Regions from separate parts of the Cytobacillus sp. C11.1 genome, predicted to be linked through region 1. Evidence: riboswitches for the same ligand, from Rfam matches in the RefSeq annotation. Region 1 holds a riboswitch; each other region holds the start of a gene.

The links. A riboswitch is a leader RNA that binds a small molecule or an ion and turns the genes downstream of it on or off. The one in region 1 is predicted to bind cobalamin.
Region 2: it holds a riboswitch for cobalamin, as region 1 does, so the genes downstream of both, metE (5-methyltetrahydropteroyltriglutamate--homocysteine S-methyltransferase) here and AC3ZVC_RS13360 (ribonucleoside-diphosphate reductase subunit alpha) in region 1, are expected to answer to the same signal.
Region 3: it holds a riboswitch for cobalamin, as region 1 does, so the genes downstream of both, AC3ZVC_RS03385 (ABC transporter substrate-binding protein) here and AC3ZVC_RS13360 (ribonucleoside-diphosphate reductase subunit alpha) in region 1, are expected to answer to the same signal.

The regions. Positions count from the first base shown of each region.
Region 1 is NZ_CM176935.1:2,679,739-2,683,792, forward strand. It holds gene AC3ZVC_RS13340 (heavy metal translocating P-type ATPase) at 1-318, shown strand, start outside; gene AC3ZVC_RS13345 (hypothetical protein) at 348-488, shown strand; partial or broken gene AC3ZVC_RS13350 (glutaredoxin family protein) at 607-831, shown strand; gene AC3ZVC_RS13355 (hypothetical protein) at 872-1,117, opposite strand; cobalamin riboswitch at 1,516-1,710, shown strand; gene AC3ZVC_RS13360 (ribonucleoside-diphosphate reductase subunit alpha) at 1,848-4,054, shown strand, end outside.
Region 2 is NZ_CM176935.1:329,902-333,955, reverse strand. It holds partial or broken gene metE (5-methyltetrahydropteroyltriglutamate--homocysteine S-methyltransferase) at 1-1,713, opposite strand, end outside; cobalamin riboswitch at 1,862-2,051, opposite strand; gene AC3ZVC_RS01620 (MEDS domain-containing protein) at 2,284-2,817, opposite strand; gene AC3ZVC_RS01615 (cold-shock protein) at 3,240-3,440, shown strand; gene AC3ZVC_RS01610 (hypothetical protein) at 4,045-4,054, opposite strand, start outside.
Region 3 is NZ_CM176935.1:665,576-669,629, reverse strand. It holds gene AC3ZVC_RS03395 (FtsW/RodA/SpoVE family cell cycle protein) at 1-432, opposite strand, end outside; gene AC3ZVC_RS03390 (hypothetical protein) at 1,001-1,777, shown strand; cobalamin riboswitch at 1,888-2,073, shown strand; gene AC3ZVC_RS03385 (ABC transporter substrate-binding protein) at 2,245-3,219, shown strand; gene AC3ZVC_RS03380 (FecCD family ABC transporter permease) at 3,266-4,054, shown strand, end outside.

The DNA.
Region 1 (4,054 bases):
CCTGCCCTTGCGGTGGCGGATATCGGAATGGCTATTGGAACAGGTACGGATGTTGCGATGGAAGCTGCCGATATTACGCTGATGAGAGGCGATCTCAATAGTATTGCAGATGCGATCCTAATGAGTAAGAAGACAATACGCAATATAAGGCAAAACCTGTTCTGGGCTTTCGCTTATAATACGCTTGGAATTCCGGTAGCAGCTTTAGGTTTCCTTGCCCCTTGGCTTGCAGGTGCTGCGATGGCTTTCAGTTCAGTCTCAGTCGTATTAAATGCTCTCAGATTGCAAAGAGTAAAGTTAAATGAAAAGAACGGTTAAAGAATAGCAGACGGAAGGAGCTGGCTATTATGAAAAAATGGGCTGGTGCTGCCATTGCTTATTTGGTACTTGTTATGGCAGGTTATGCTATATATGATGGATTCCTTGCTGATCCTGAGCAAGAACAGCATGAAATTGAGAACCACGAAGTAAATGAGGATGCTGAATAACATCCATCCATAAGTTCGGGTAGTAAAAGAAATAGATAAATTATTCGAAAGGGAGGCTGCTGAGTTGAAGGCAAACATTACACTTTATACAAGGCCTACTTGACAGGATTGCCAGGCGGCGAAAGAGTTCCTTTCGCAGAATAATGTAACATATAATGAAGTAGATCTTGCCAAAGACCCAGATAGGGAACAGGATCTTATCAATTTAACCGGCAGCCGAATTGTTCCAGCCTTTCTGTTTGAAAAAAAGAAATGGTATGGCGGAACAAAGAAAAAGCATGTAATAGGCTTTGAGATGAACCATGACGAAATTAGAAATATCATTGAGAATGATGGATTTTAAGAAGAAAACAGAAGGAGAGATAATCTCCTTCTGTTTTTAATTAGTGCATCATATTTTCCATTGTGCTAAAGCCTTTGCTCGGCATCGCACCTTTGGTTCCATGGCAGCTCTCATACATTTCTTTCAGTTCCTGGTTGGAAAATTCGGGGTGCATTTCCTGCATGAGCGGCTTCATTTTTCCAAAGTTCAATAAACCTTCAGGTGATTCGTTTCCTGCTGCTAGAATGGCAGTACCTGAACCAAGAATAAGGGAAACGGAGAATATTCCAGCAATCAATTTTTTCATTTTTGAATCACTCCTTTTTTTATTGCATCTTTAGATTACAGTTTAATTGTCGAGAAACTATCGAGGAAAATTGAACTAAATGTGAATTGATTAATTAAGGCTGTTTTCATAAAGTTTGTTGCTTTTCAATAACTCAGTTTAATTCGCTGAGTTGATAGGAGCGGAGGGCAATTGACTCCTGCGGGAGGAGAGGGAGCGGGAGACCCCGCAAGTGAAACCGAGGAGGCTCCCGTTCCTCCCCGCGGAAAGCAAGTGCCTGCAGCGGAAATCAACGGGCGTAATTCATAGGAAAAAATAACATTCTATACGAAAAGAGCTTAAATTAAATAATTTGTAATCTAGTATTCCCTATGATAGAATTACCTACAATATATAGTGATTATTATAAAATGAAAAACTACATATAGATCGTGATTGGTGTTCTTAAATGGACTTAAAAGGGAATCCGGTGGAAATCCGGAGCTGTCCCCGCAACTGTAAGTGCAGACGAAAAAAGCATGCCACTGTACAAGCCGCTTTATGGCGCTAGTATGGGAAGGGCTTTTAGTAGATTGAAGCACAAGCCAGGAGACCTGCCAGGGCGATCGAAAGTTTCTTATCTTCGGGGATTGAGATGATGAAACGATGGTGTAATGGCTTTCCATAGAAGAACTGGATCCTGCTATTAACTTTCGTTTGATCCGCTCATTTTCCGGGCGGATTTTTATTTTGCCATTTAGGAGGAAGCAAGATGGTATATACCTTACAAACGAATACAGTAATAGAGGAACTGAAATCAGAATTTCCAAGCCTTGATTTTGAATTATTATTGAAAAGATCTGAAGAGATGAACCATCTAAAGGAAGAAGCGCTGTATGATCAGCTGATTTTAGAATGTTTGTCATGGATAAGTATGGATGAGCCTGATTGGACCTTTGCAGCTTCACGCCTTCTTTTAAAAAAATTGTATCAGGAAGCAGGTGAAAACAGAGGTTGTTTGCCGGAGGATTGCTACGGACACTTTTATCAATTGATCGAGCGGCTGACAGCTCTGGAAATCTATGAAAAAGATTTATTGGATACCTACTCACAGGGCGAAATCAATGAGCTGGCAGAAACTATTATAAAGGAAAATGATCATTTATTTACATATTTGGGGCTGAAAATGCTTGCAGATAGGTATCTTGCGAGGGATAGACAGAAAAATCTATATGAGCTGCCACAGGAACGGTTTATGATCATAAGCATGGTTTTAATGAAAAGGGAACGGCCGGAAAAGCGGCTGAAGCTTGTGAAGGAAGCCTACTGGGCCATGAGCGGCTTATATATGACAGTGGCCACGCCTACACTGGCAAATACGGGAAAAAACTGGGGACAGCTTTCCAGCTGTTTTGTTGAAACGGTCGATGACAGCCTTGAGGGAATCTATGACAGCAATACAGATATAGCCTCTCTGTCGAAGAATGGCGGGGGAATCGGTGTCTACTTGGGGAAAATCCGCAGCAGAGGCAGTGATATTAAAGGTTTTAAAGGCGCTTCATCAGGTGTCATTCCATGGATGAAGCAGCTGAATAATACAGCGGTCAGTGTGGACCAGCTGGGACAGCGTCAGGGAGCGATCAGCGTTTATCTGGATGTATGGCATAAAGATATCTTCTCCTTCCTGGATGCAAAGCTTAATAACGGAGATGAAAGACAGCGAACCCATGATTTATTTACCGGAGTGTGCATCCCGGATTTGTTTATGGAGAAAGTAGAATGCCGCGGGTATTGGTACTTGTTTGATCCTCATGAAGTACGGAAGGTAATGGGTTTTTCGCTTGAGGACTTTTATGACGAAGGTGAACGGGAGGGATCTTTCAGGCAGAAATACAAAGAATGCCTTGACAGCCCCCTGCTTTCAAGAGAAAAGGTACCTGCAATCGAAATTATGAAGTCAATCATGAAAAGCCAGCTCGAGACAGGAACTCCCTTCATGTTTTATCGGGATGAAGTAAATCGGAAAAATACAAATTCCCACTCCGGAATGATCTATTGTACAAATCTTTGTACAGAGATTGTTCAAAATCAAAGTATAACTAAGAGAACGGAAGAGTATACCAAGGATGGGAAGATCATTATTGAAAAGATACCTGGAGACTTTGTCGTTTGCAATCTTTCATCTATTAATCTGGCAAGAGCCTCCCAACATAATGTCCTTGAAAGGCTCATTCCGATTCAGGTACGGATGCTAGATAATGTGATTGATATTAACAGGATTCCAGTACTCCAAGGACAAATCACCAATCAAAAGTACCGGGCGATTGGTTTGGGGACATTTGGATGGCACCATCTGCTTGCACTGAAAAAGATTCCCTGGGAAAGCATGCAGGCAGCAGACTTTGCTGACAAGCTCTATGAAAAAATTGCCTATTTAACGATAATGAGCTCTATGACCCTTGCAGAAGAAAAAGGGGAATATCCAGCTTTTGAGGGATCTGATTGGGAGACAGGCGCCTATTTTGAAAAAAGAGGATATTTGAACACGGACTCCAAATTTAATTGGACCGCATTAAAAGAAAAAGTAAAGAAAGTTGGAATCCGCAATGGGTACTTGATGGCGGTTGCTCCCAATGCATCAACCGCCTTGATTGCAGGCAGCACACCAAGTATAGACCCTATTTTTAATAAACAATATTCCGAGGAGAAAAAAGATTACCGGATTCCTGTGACAGCTCCTGACTTAAACAGCGAAACCATCTGGTATTACAAGTCTGCCTACCATATTGGCCAGGAGTGGAGCATCCAGCAGAATGCCAAAAGGCAAAAGCATATTGACCAGGCGATTTCATTTAATTTTTACATCCCTAACAATATAAAAGCGGTACATCTTTTAAATCTGCATCTTAGTGCCTGGAATAATAAATTAAAAACAACCTATTATATACGTTCTACATCATCAGAAATAGAAGACTGTGA
Region 2 (4,054 bases), 2.3 Mb from region 1:
CCGGACAAATGACCAATTCAAAATGGTGATCGGACCCGTCAGCATGCCCTTTACAGGTTTAGATGTCAGTGATTGGGCATAGAGGGACTCTTTCAGTGTAATGGGAGTCTTGAAAAAGACATCCCCAAATATGATTGGAGGCTTTACACATCGTGAGCCATAAGACTGAACCCATCCGAATTTTGTGAATTGAAAACCGCCCAATTTTTCCCCAAAGTACTCTACCATATCGGTTCTTTCAAATTCCCCATGTACAAGCACATCCAGACCCAGCTCCTCCTGAATGTGGATCCATCGCTTGATTTCTGCTTTTATAAATTCTTCGTACTGTTCACTTGTTAGTTCACCTTTTCGCCACTTCAGCCGCTGCTTCCGAACTTCCTGTGTCTGCGGGAGACTGCCGATCGTGGTCGTTGGCAGAATGGGCAGCTTAAAAGCAGCGTCCTGTGCTTTATTGCGGATTTCATAAGGAGCTTTCCGTTCCGTTTTAAACGTATGCAGATTTTCGATAGCCTTCTGAACTTCCGTATGCTTGCGTTCAGGTGAGTCAGCTAAGGTCTTGAGTGCAGCTGAACTGGCGGCAATGTCGTTTTCAACTTTTTCTCTTCCATCATTTAAGCCTGATGTAAGAATGTTAATTTCCCGAAGCTTTTCATCGGCAAAAGAGAGGGCGTTTTTTATAGTCGTCTCGAGTGTATCTTCGTTTCTGACCGTTACCGGAGCATGCAAAAGGCTTGAAGAAGGCTGTACAATCAAGTGCCCTGGACAAACGTATTCAGAAATTTCATCAAGGAGATTGAAACAGTCCTCCAAATCTGCCCGCCAAACATTTCTGCCATCAATAATACCTGCTGCCAGCACTTTCTCCTGAGGGAAACCGAACTCTTTTAGAGCTTCAAGATTCTTTCCTCCATCATGGACAAAGTCCAGCCCAATTCCATGAACGGGAAGGGCAGTAACTTCTTCAAAATAATCTACATAGTCAAAATAGGTCTGCAGGATTATTTTGATGTTTGGAGCAGCATTACATAATGTTTCATAGACTTCTTTAAGAAGCTCGATGTCTTCTTCCGAAAAAGTACTGCATAAGATCGGTTCGTCCATTTGAACCCATTCAGCGCCTGCCTGCTGCAGTTCTTTTAGAATTTGAGCATAAAGAGGGACAAAAAGGTGTACCATTTCGTTTAACTCTTTTTCCTTATATCCTTTCGATAGTTTTACGAAGGTGACCGGGCCAAGGATAACCGGCTTGCCGATGATGTTAAGCTTTTGTTTTGCTTCGTTAAATAATGCGAGTGGCCGGTTTTCGGCAAGCACCGGTACCGTCTGGTCCAATTCCGGCACGATATAATGGTAGTTTGTGTTAAACCATTTCGTCATTTCGGAGGCAACCGCAGAAGAACTGCCTCGTGCCATATCAAAATAGGTCTCCAATGGGACTTTGCCGCCATCATATTTAAAGCGCTTTGGAACTAACCCAAACATCAACGCTGTATCCAAGACATGATCGTACATGCTCCAGTCACCGACAGGTATCAAATCTATTCCCTGCTCCTGCTGCCTTTGAAGATGAGCCAGCCGCAATTCTTCCATTTGCTTTAAAAAATATTCCCGGTCAGATTTCCCGGCCCAATACTGCTCCAAGGCTTTTTTCCATTCCCTGTGTTCTCCGATCCGTGGATATCCTAAGTTAGAGCTCCTTACGTATGCCAATATTGAAACACTCCCCGTATTTTTTTTCCGAAAATAAAAAATCTCTCTTTTCATCGAAAAGAGAGATAAATGTGCATAGTCAAATAGGTTGGGGCCATTACAGTTTTCCCAACGTGCTTACCTCACTCCTCTCTATATACCCGTAGAGTACAAGTGCATACAACAGGCAGGTCTCCTGGCTCTGGTTCACAGCAACTTAATCCCTTCCCATTTCAAATGAAACAGTGGTCTGATGATAAGTCGCTCCCCAATACAGTGGCGGGACCGCGCCGGCATTTAACCGGACTTCCCTTTTAACTGAGCAGATTTTGCTCAGCACCTGAAGCATTTCGTATGAAATTGTCTGGTAGTGCAAGCGGATCAGAAAACTCCGCAAAAAATTTAAAATATTTAAATTTAATGAAAATACTAGCACGGGATGTTGCTGCTGTCAAAAGATTTTTAATACAGAACTCTCCACAAATCTACTTCAAGGGAAGCAGTTCAAGAAGAAAATAAATACCTAGTCTTACCGGATAAAGGTGAGACAAGTTTTGCTAATAGTCAATCTTGGTTGTCGTGTTTCTTCACTCATTCATTTATAAGAAAGTTATGGCAGGATTTAAGGCTTTCTTTAAATTCTTTACTAACCCTTTCTGAATCGTAGGCACAAATAGATAGAAGTTTTGTTTTGGCAACAATTAGATCTGCCTCTTTTTCAGAAGCCGATAATTTTTTACTGACTTCCTGTTCATCACGCCATTCTACATGAGCCCAGCTCCGGACAGCTAAATCGTGTTCTGCACAACCTTCAATTAAGTTCGGGAGATAATCAAAAATAGAATTAATTCTAAAGTCTCCCTTGGCATAATAGAAGTCATAATTATTGACGAACTTTACTTTTTCAAGGCAGCTTTTATTCAATAACGTTGTGAGTCCTTTTTTAATCAATGGAGTAATTCGGTCATTTTCTACAATGATGGAGTATTCATTTAGTTCCAAGCCGGAAATAACAAAATCTATGACATTTGATATATATTGGTCCTGATTCTTAAAAAAATATAATACATGCCCCTTAGTAAGGTTATGAATTTCATGAACCTCTCTTAAATGTATACTTCCCAAATTTGCACCCCATTGGATTTTGTCATTTTATGCCTGTAGATAAGTTTATCATACTTTGATATTAAAATGGTTTCGCCAGCAGGAATCTCCATGAAAGGAGACATCATAACAAGGCAGGTAAAGAAGAGTCTATTAAACTTTTTCTTCTAACGTAAATGAAACACATTCGTTTAAATGCTGTAATGAAAATCCGTAAAATTTATGCTATTGATTGGATAATGGAGAGGACAAAAGTTTGTACTTAAACAAACGATGCTTCATTTGATGTATTCTTGCACATACTTGTGAGAAATGTTAATCTAAACTAGAATTATTTTTGTTCGGTGTAAAGGATAGTTTGAGTAAAACTTTACGTCTTGATGATCACTGAGAGCAAGGATAGTAACACAATGTGTGTTTTTACGCACAAGGAGGCAACAAATATGGAAAATGGTAAAGTGAAATGGTTTAACAGTGAAAAAGGCTTCGGATTCATCGAACGTGAAGGTGGAGAAGACGTATTCGTTCATTTCTCAGCTATTCAAGGCGAAGGTTTTAAATCTTTAGAAGAAGGTCAAGCAGTGACTTTCGATGTTGAGCAAGGTCAACGTGGAGCTCAAGCAGCTAACGTGCGTAAATCTTAATAAAAAACCAAACTCAAGCAGGCTCTTTACGAGCCTGTTTTTTTATTTAATGAACTTAAAAGTAAGGAACCCCACTTCCGAATGAGCAGGGCACATGTACACAGTAAATCAAATGGTATACAAAGTTTATCATATTATTACGTATTGTCCTAATTGCTATGACTAAACAGTTTAAAGTTCTATTGTAGAGAGTAGCTGATAATTGTCACTCTATCTTGTTTGTAATGCAACTAACAGATAACTTATGTTTATGATCAGCTGCCAAATAAGCGGCTTTTACTGACGGGGCGAGTTAGTTAAACAAGAGTGGATCTCTAAATAAAAAACTTGGGTTAAATTCTCCCAAGCTCATCTATGAAGGATGACTAAAGTTTATTTTTGGCAGACTTATGTCTATCTTTTTAAGCTATCCTGTCATTCGGCTGCCACTTCCGGTAGCTTTTTTATTTATGACCTAAAGGTTAGCGGAACCAGCTAATATGTCGACGTGCCAGCTTTATCTTATTCCGTGCAGGTTTGTTTAATAAGAAAAAATATAAACGGTTATATCGTATTAAAAAAAGCAAAAAGAGTGAACTAACATTTAGTCCACTCTTAAACAGAATTAATCATTG
Region 3 (4,054 bases), 2.0 Mb from region 1:
ACCAAGTGTCTTGCTCAAATATTTCTGATGATGGTCAGCTATGATTTTGCTTAAAGAAATAATCAAAAAGACTTTCACAAATTCGGAGGGCTGAATGGAACCTAGCCCGGGAACTACATACCAAAGAGTTGCCCCTTTACGCTCGGGTGCAATGCTTTCAGGTGCAACAAACAACCCTAATAATAATAGGATTCCAAAACCGTATAAGAACCAGGTAAGTTTCCTGATTTGTTCACTATCAAAATACATTACAACTGCGACTATAATGATTCCAATTACATAATTTACGATTTGCTTTATCACAAAGTTGCCAGCATATTGCTCAGAGGATTGCCCGCTATATATAGCGATACAGCTTATTAAAAAAAATAGAAGCAATAGAAAGCATAGCGTCCAATCAATTCGATCTGAAAATCTTTTAGTTTGATCCATTCATACACACCTGGTTTCTTTACCTATTTACATTTTTATCCTAACAAAGAAAAATACCCCTTACAATGGCTGTTTGGATGTAGTTTCATTTGTTGTTCTATATCTTTAGACGAATTGAAGCTTGAGATAGTTTCTTGCAGTTCCATAAATTAAGTACTTTGTTGATTAGAACTGTGTTGTTTGGAGCGGAGGGTGCGGGATCCTTAAAAATGCCTGAATTTTAATGAAAAAGTATCTAAGTGAATTTAAAAATAGTGCAAAGACGGGTATATGGAAATTAAATGGGAGACCTAATAATATTTTTCTAAACTGGAAAGATATTTTTTAATATTTTTGCTACAATAAGAGAAGAGAAAATACTCATATGTTAAAGCAGACAGTTTCATAGTCAGAAGCTGTCTTTTTCGATAACTGTCCAGCTCCATACGTAATGCTTCGACAGAATTCACGCAAGACTAAGAGCGTTAGCGTTTGAGAGGGTGGCATTTTTAGCCTGCGTTCCTCATAGGCGGGCGCCTTGCGCTTTTCTTTATATACTACTCTTGTTAACGGTTCGGAGGTTTCGCCATTGAAAAAAAGAAATCATGCTATTCGTGATCTCATTTATATTCATCTTAATGAACAGGATCAGTATGTTATGACATATGGAATTGAATTTGCGGAGTTTGTCCAAACCCTTTCAGATTCGATTAATAATCTGCTATTGCTGAAGCACCGCTATGAACATGGCGATTACAATATGCATACGATGTTCGATTACGTGTCAAGAGACAAGCTTGGAAGATTAGTGGAAGAGGATGTTTACGGCTATGGCGATTTTTGCTGGATTGATTTTGAGGAAGAGGAGGCTGTAAATGAGCTTCCCGGCCAGGCAATCGCGGAGCTTCTTTATATTGGCCATGTAAAAGAGCACTTAAAGCCGCCGTTTTACAATTATTTGAGTAATCGGTATGTGTACCTTGCCATCGATGACGGCTGGTTTAATCGTACCTATTACAGGGACTTGAATGATTTTTACCGAATGCTCGGAGAAGTAATCCCGGGTAAAATGGGGCAAATGAAAGTCGAAAAAACGCTGCTCGGCATTAAAAAGAAAAAGACGTATCCGCCTATTTCAAGAGACGTCCTTCTTTCACTGAAGCCATTAATGAAAGAAGGGGCAGTGCTGTCTATAAAGGACATTGATCAGAATCGGGTCCGAATTGAAATTCCTATTTGGATAATTGGCGATTTTGCCAATATGGATGATATGTATGACGAATATGAATCGATCGTGAAGGAGCCTTGTGAAGCGAAGATTGTGTTCGATAAGAAAACAAGAGAATGGAAGATTTACTCCCGATAGTATGCTGAACTTTTTTACAACATTCAGCAAATTTCTCTTACATTTTAAGCTGGATGGTGTATAATCGGAAATAGAAAAATTTTATATGCACGAAAGAACAGGTGTCTTCTTAAAGAGAGTAAAGGCCATTGGCTATTATTCTTTTGAAGACTTAATAGGGAAGCTGGTGAAAATCCAGCGCGGTCCCGCCACTGTAAATGGGAGCCGTCTGCAAATCCACTGTACATATGCGTATGGGAAGGTGCAGAACGGCAATGACCATGAGCCAGGAGACCTGCCTGATTCTTAAGCACCCTTAAACCTACGAGGATAGGGAGGTGTTTGGTCCGGCCATCTTTTCTTCATACATAATTGAGAATTATGACCACACAAACATCTCCTTGCCATTCGAGGAGATGTTTTTTTATTTACCTTGCTGGTACCAGGTACCACCCGAATTTTGTCGAAAAGTATTGGAGGAATGAAGGATGAGGAAGATTTATTCGTTGTTGTTGACTTTGCTGCTTGCAGCAGGAGTGTTGGCTGGATGCGGTGAGAATGCTGAGCAGCCTGAGAAGAATGATTCCGCTAAGGAAGAACAGTCTGCTGGGGAGGGAAAAACTGATTTTCCAGTAACGATAAAGGATGCTCTTGATGAAGAAGTAATCATTGAATCAAAGCCTGAAAGAATCGTATCCCTGATTCCAAGCAATACGGAAATTGCTTTTGAATTGGGATTGGGAGAAGAAGTGGTAGGAGTTTCCGACTTTGATAATTACCCGTCAGAAGCAACCGAGAAAGAAAAGATCGGCGGCCAGGAATTTAATGTAGAGAAGATTATTTCTTTAAGCCCTGAACTTGTGCTGGCACATGAGTCTACTGCAGAGTTGGCTGCCGCAGGCTTGCAGCAGCTGAAGGATGCCGGTATAGCGGTGTTGGTTGTAAACAATGCTGAGAACTTTGACCAGGTGTTTGAGTCTATCATGATGATCGGGGAAGCATCCGGTGAAAAGGCCGAAGCGGAAAACCTGGTGGCAGGCATGAAGAAAAAGCTTGAGGAAATCAAAGCTAAAGCAGCGGATATTAAAGAGGAGAACAGAAAGTCAGTTTATGTCGAAGTAGCTCCGGCTCCAGAGATTTACTCACCCGGCAAAAATACCTTTATGGATGAAATGCTTAGCACAATCAATGCAAAAAATGCTGTAACTGAAGAAGGCTGGGTAAAAATTGATCCGGAAACGATTGTAGAGCGGAATCCGGATGTAATCGTAACAACTTATGGATACTATACAGAAGATCCAGTGGGAGAAGTCGTAAATCGTGACGGCTGGCAGGATGTCAGCGCTGTGAAAGATGAGCACGTTACCGATGTGGATTCAGATATGGTTACCAGATCAGGTCCGCGGATTATTGAAGGAGTAGAGGAACTTGCCAGAGCAGTTTACCCTGAAACATTTAAATAATAAGGTTTTAGCTTATATAGCAGCCTTTGCTTTTCTTATTTTTGCGATGCTGCTTGGCGTTTCGATAGGAACTGTAAATGTTCCGGCTATGACCATTATAAAGGTGATTGCGACAGAGGTTTTCCGTTTGATTCCAACTGAAGCGGCAGACCCCATGCACACAAATATTGTCATGAGTATTCGGCTGCCGCGGGTCTTGCTGGCAGGTCTTGTGGGAGCGTCTCTCGCCATTGCGGGAGCCGCCTTTCAAGGGCTGCTGCGAAATCCGCTTGCTGATCCATATACACTCGGTGTTTCATCTGGTGCATCGGTTGGAGCGGTTTTAACCCTGTTTTTTAATATCTCCATCCCGCTTGCAGGAATATTTACATTGCCATTATTAAGTATTTTATTTTCTTTTTTGACGATCTTTATTGTCCTGCTTTTTGCAAGACAGATTGAAAGGTCCATGAAAGTTGAGACCATTATTTTAACAGGAATCATTTTCAGTTCTTTTTTAGGTGCCCTTATTTCCCTGATGATTGCGCTGACGGGGGAAGAGTTAAGGCAGATTATCAGCTGGCTGCTTGGAAGTGTCTCCATGCGGGGCTGGGCTTATATAAAAATCATGATTCCGTTCTTTTTGATAGGTTCTTTGATCCTTTTGATGAACAGTAATGAATTGAATGCCATGTCATTTGGGGAAGAAAGGGCCCAGCATATTGGGGTGAATGTGCAAAAAAGAAAGATGATGATTCTGATTGCCGGTTCGATTTTAACGGGTGCAGCAGTTGCTGTTTCAGGGACCATTGGATTTGTTGGGCTGGTGATTCCCCATCTTACCCGTTTGATATGG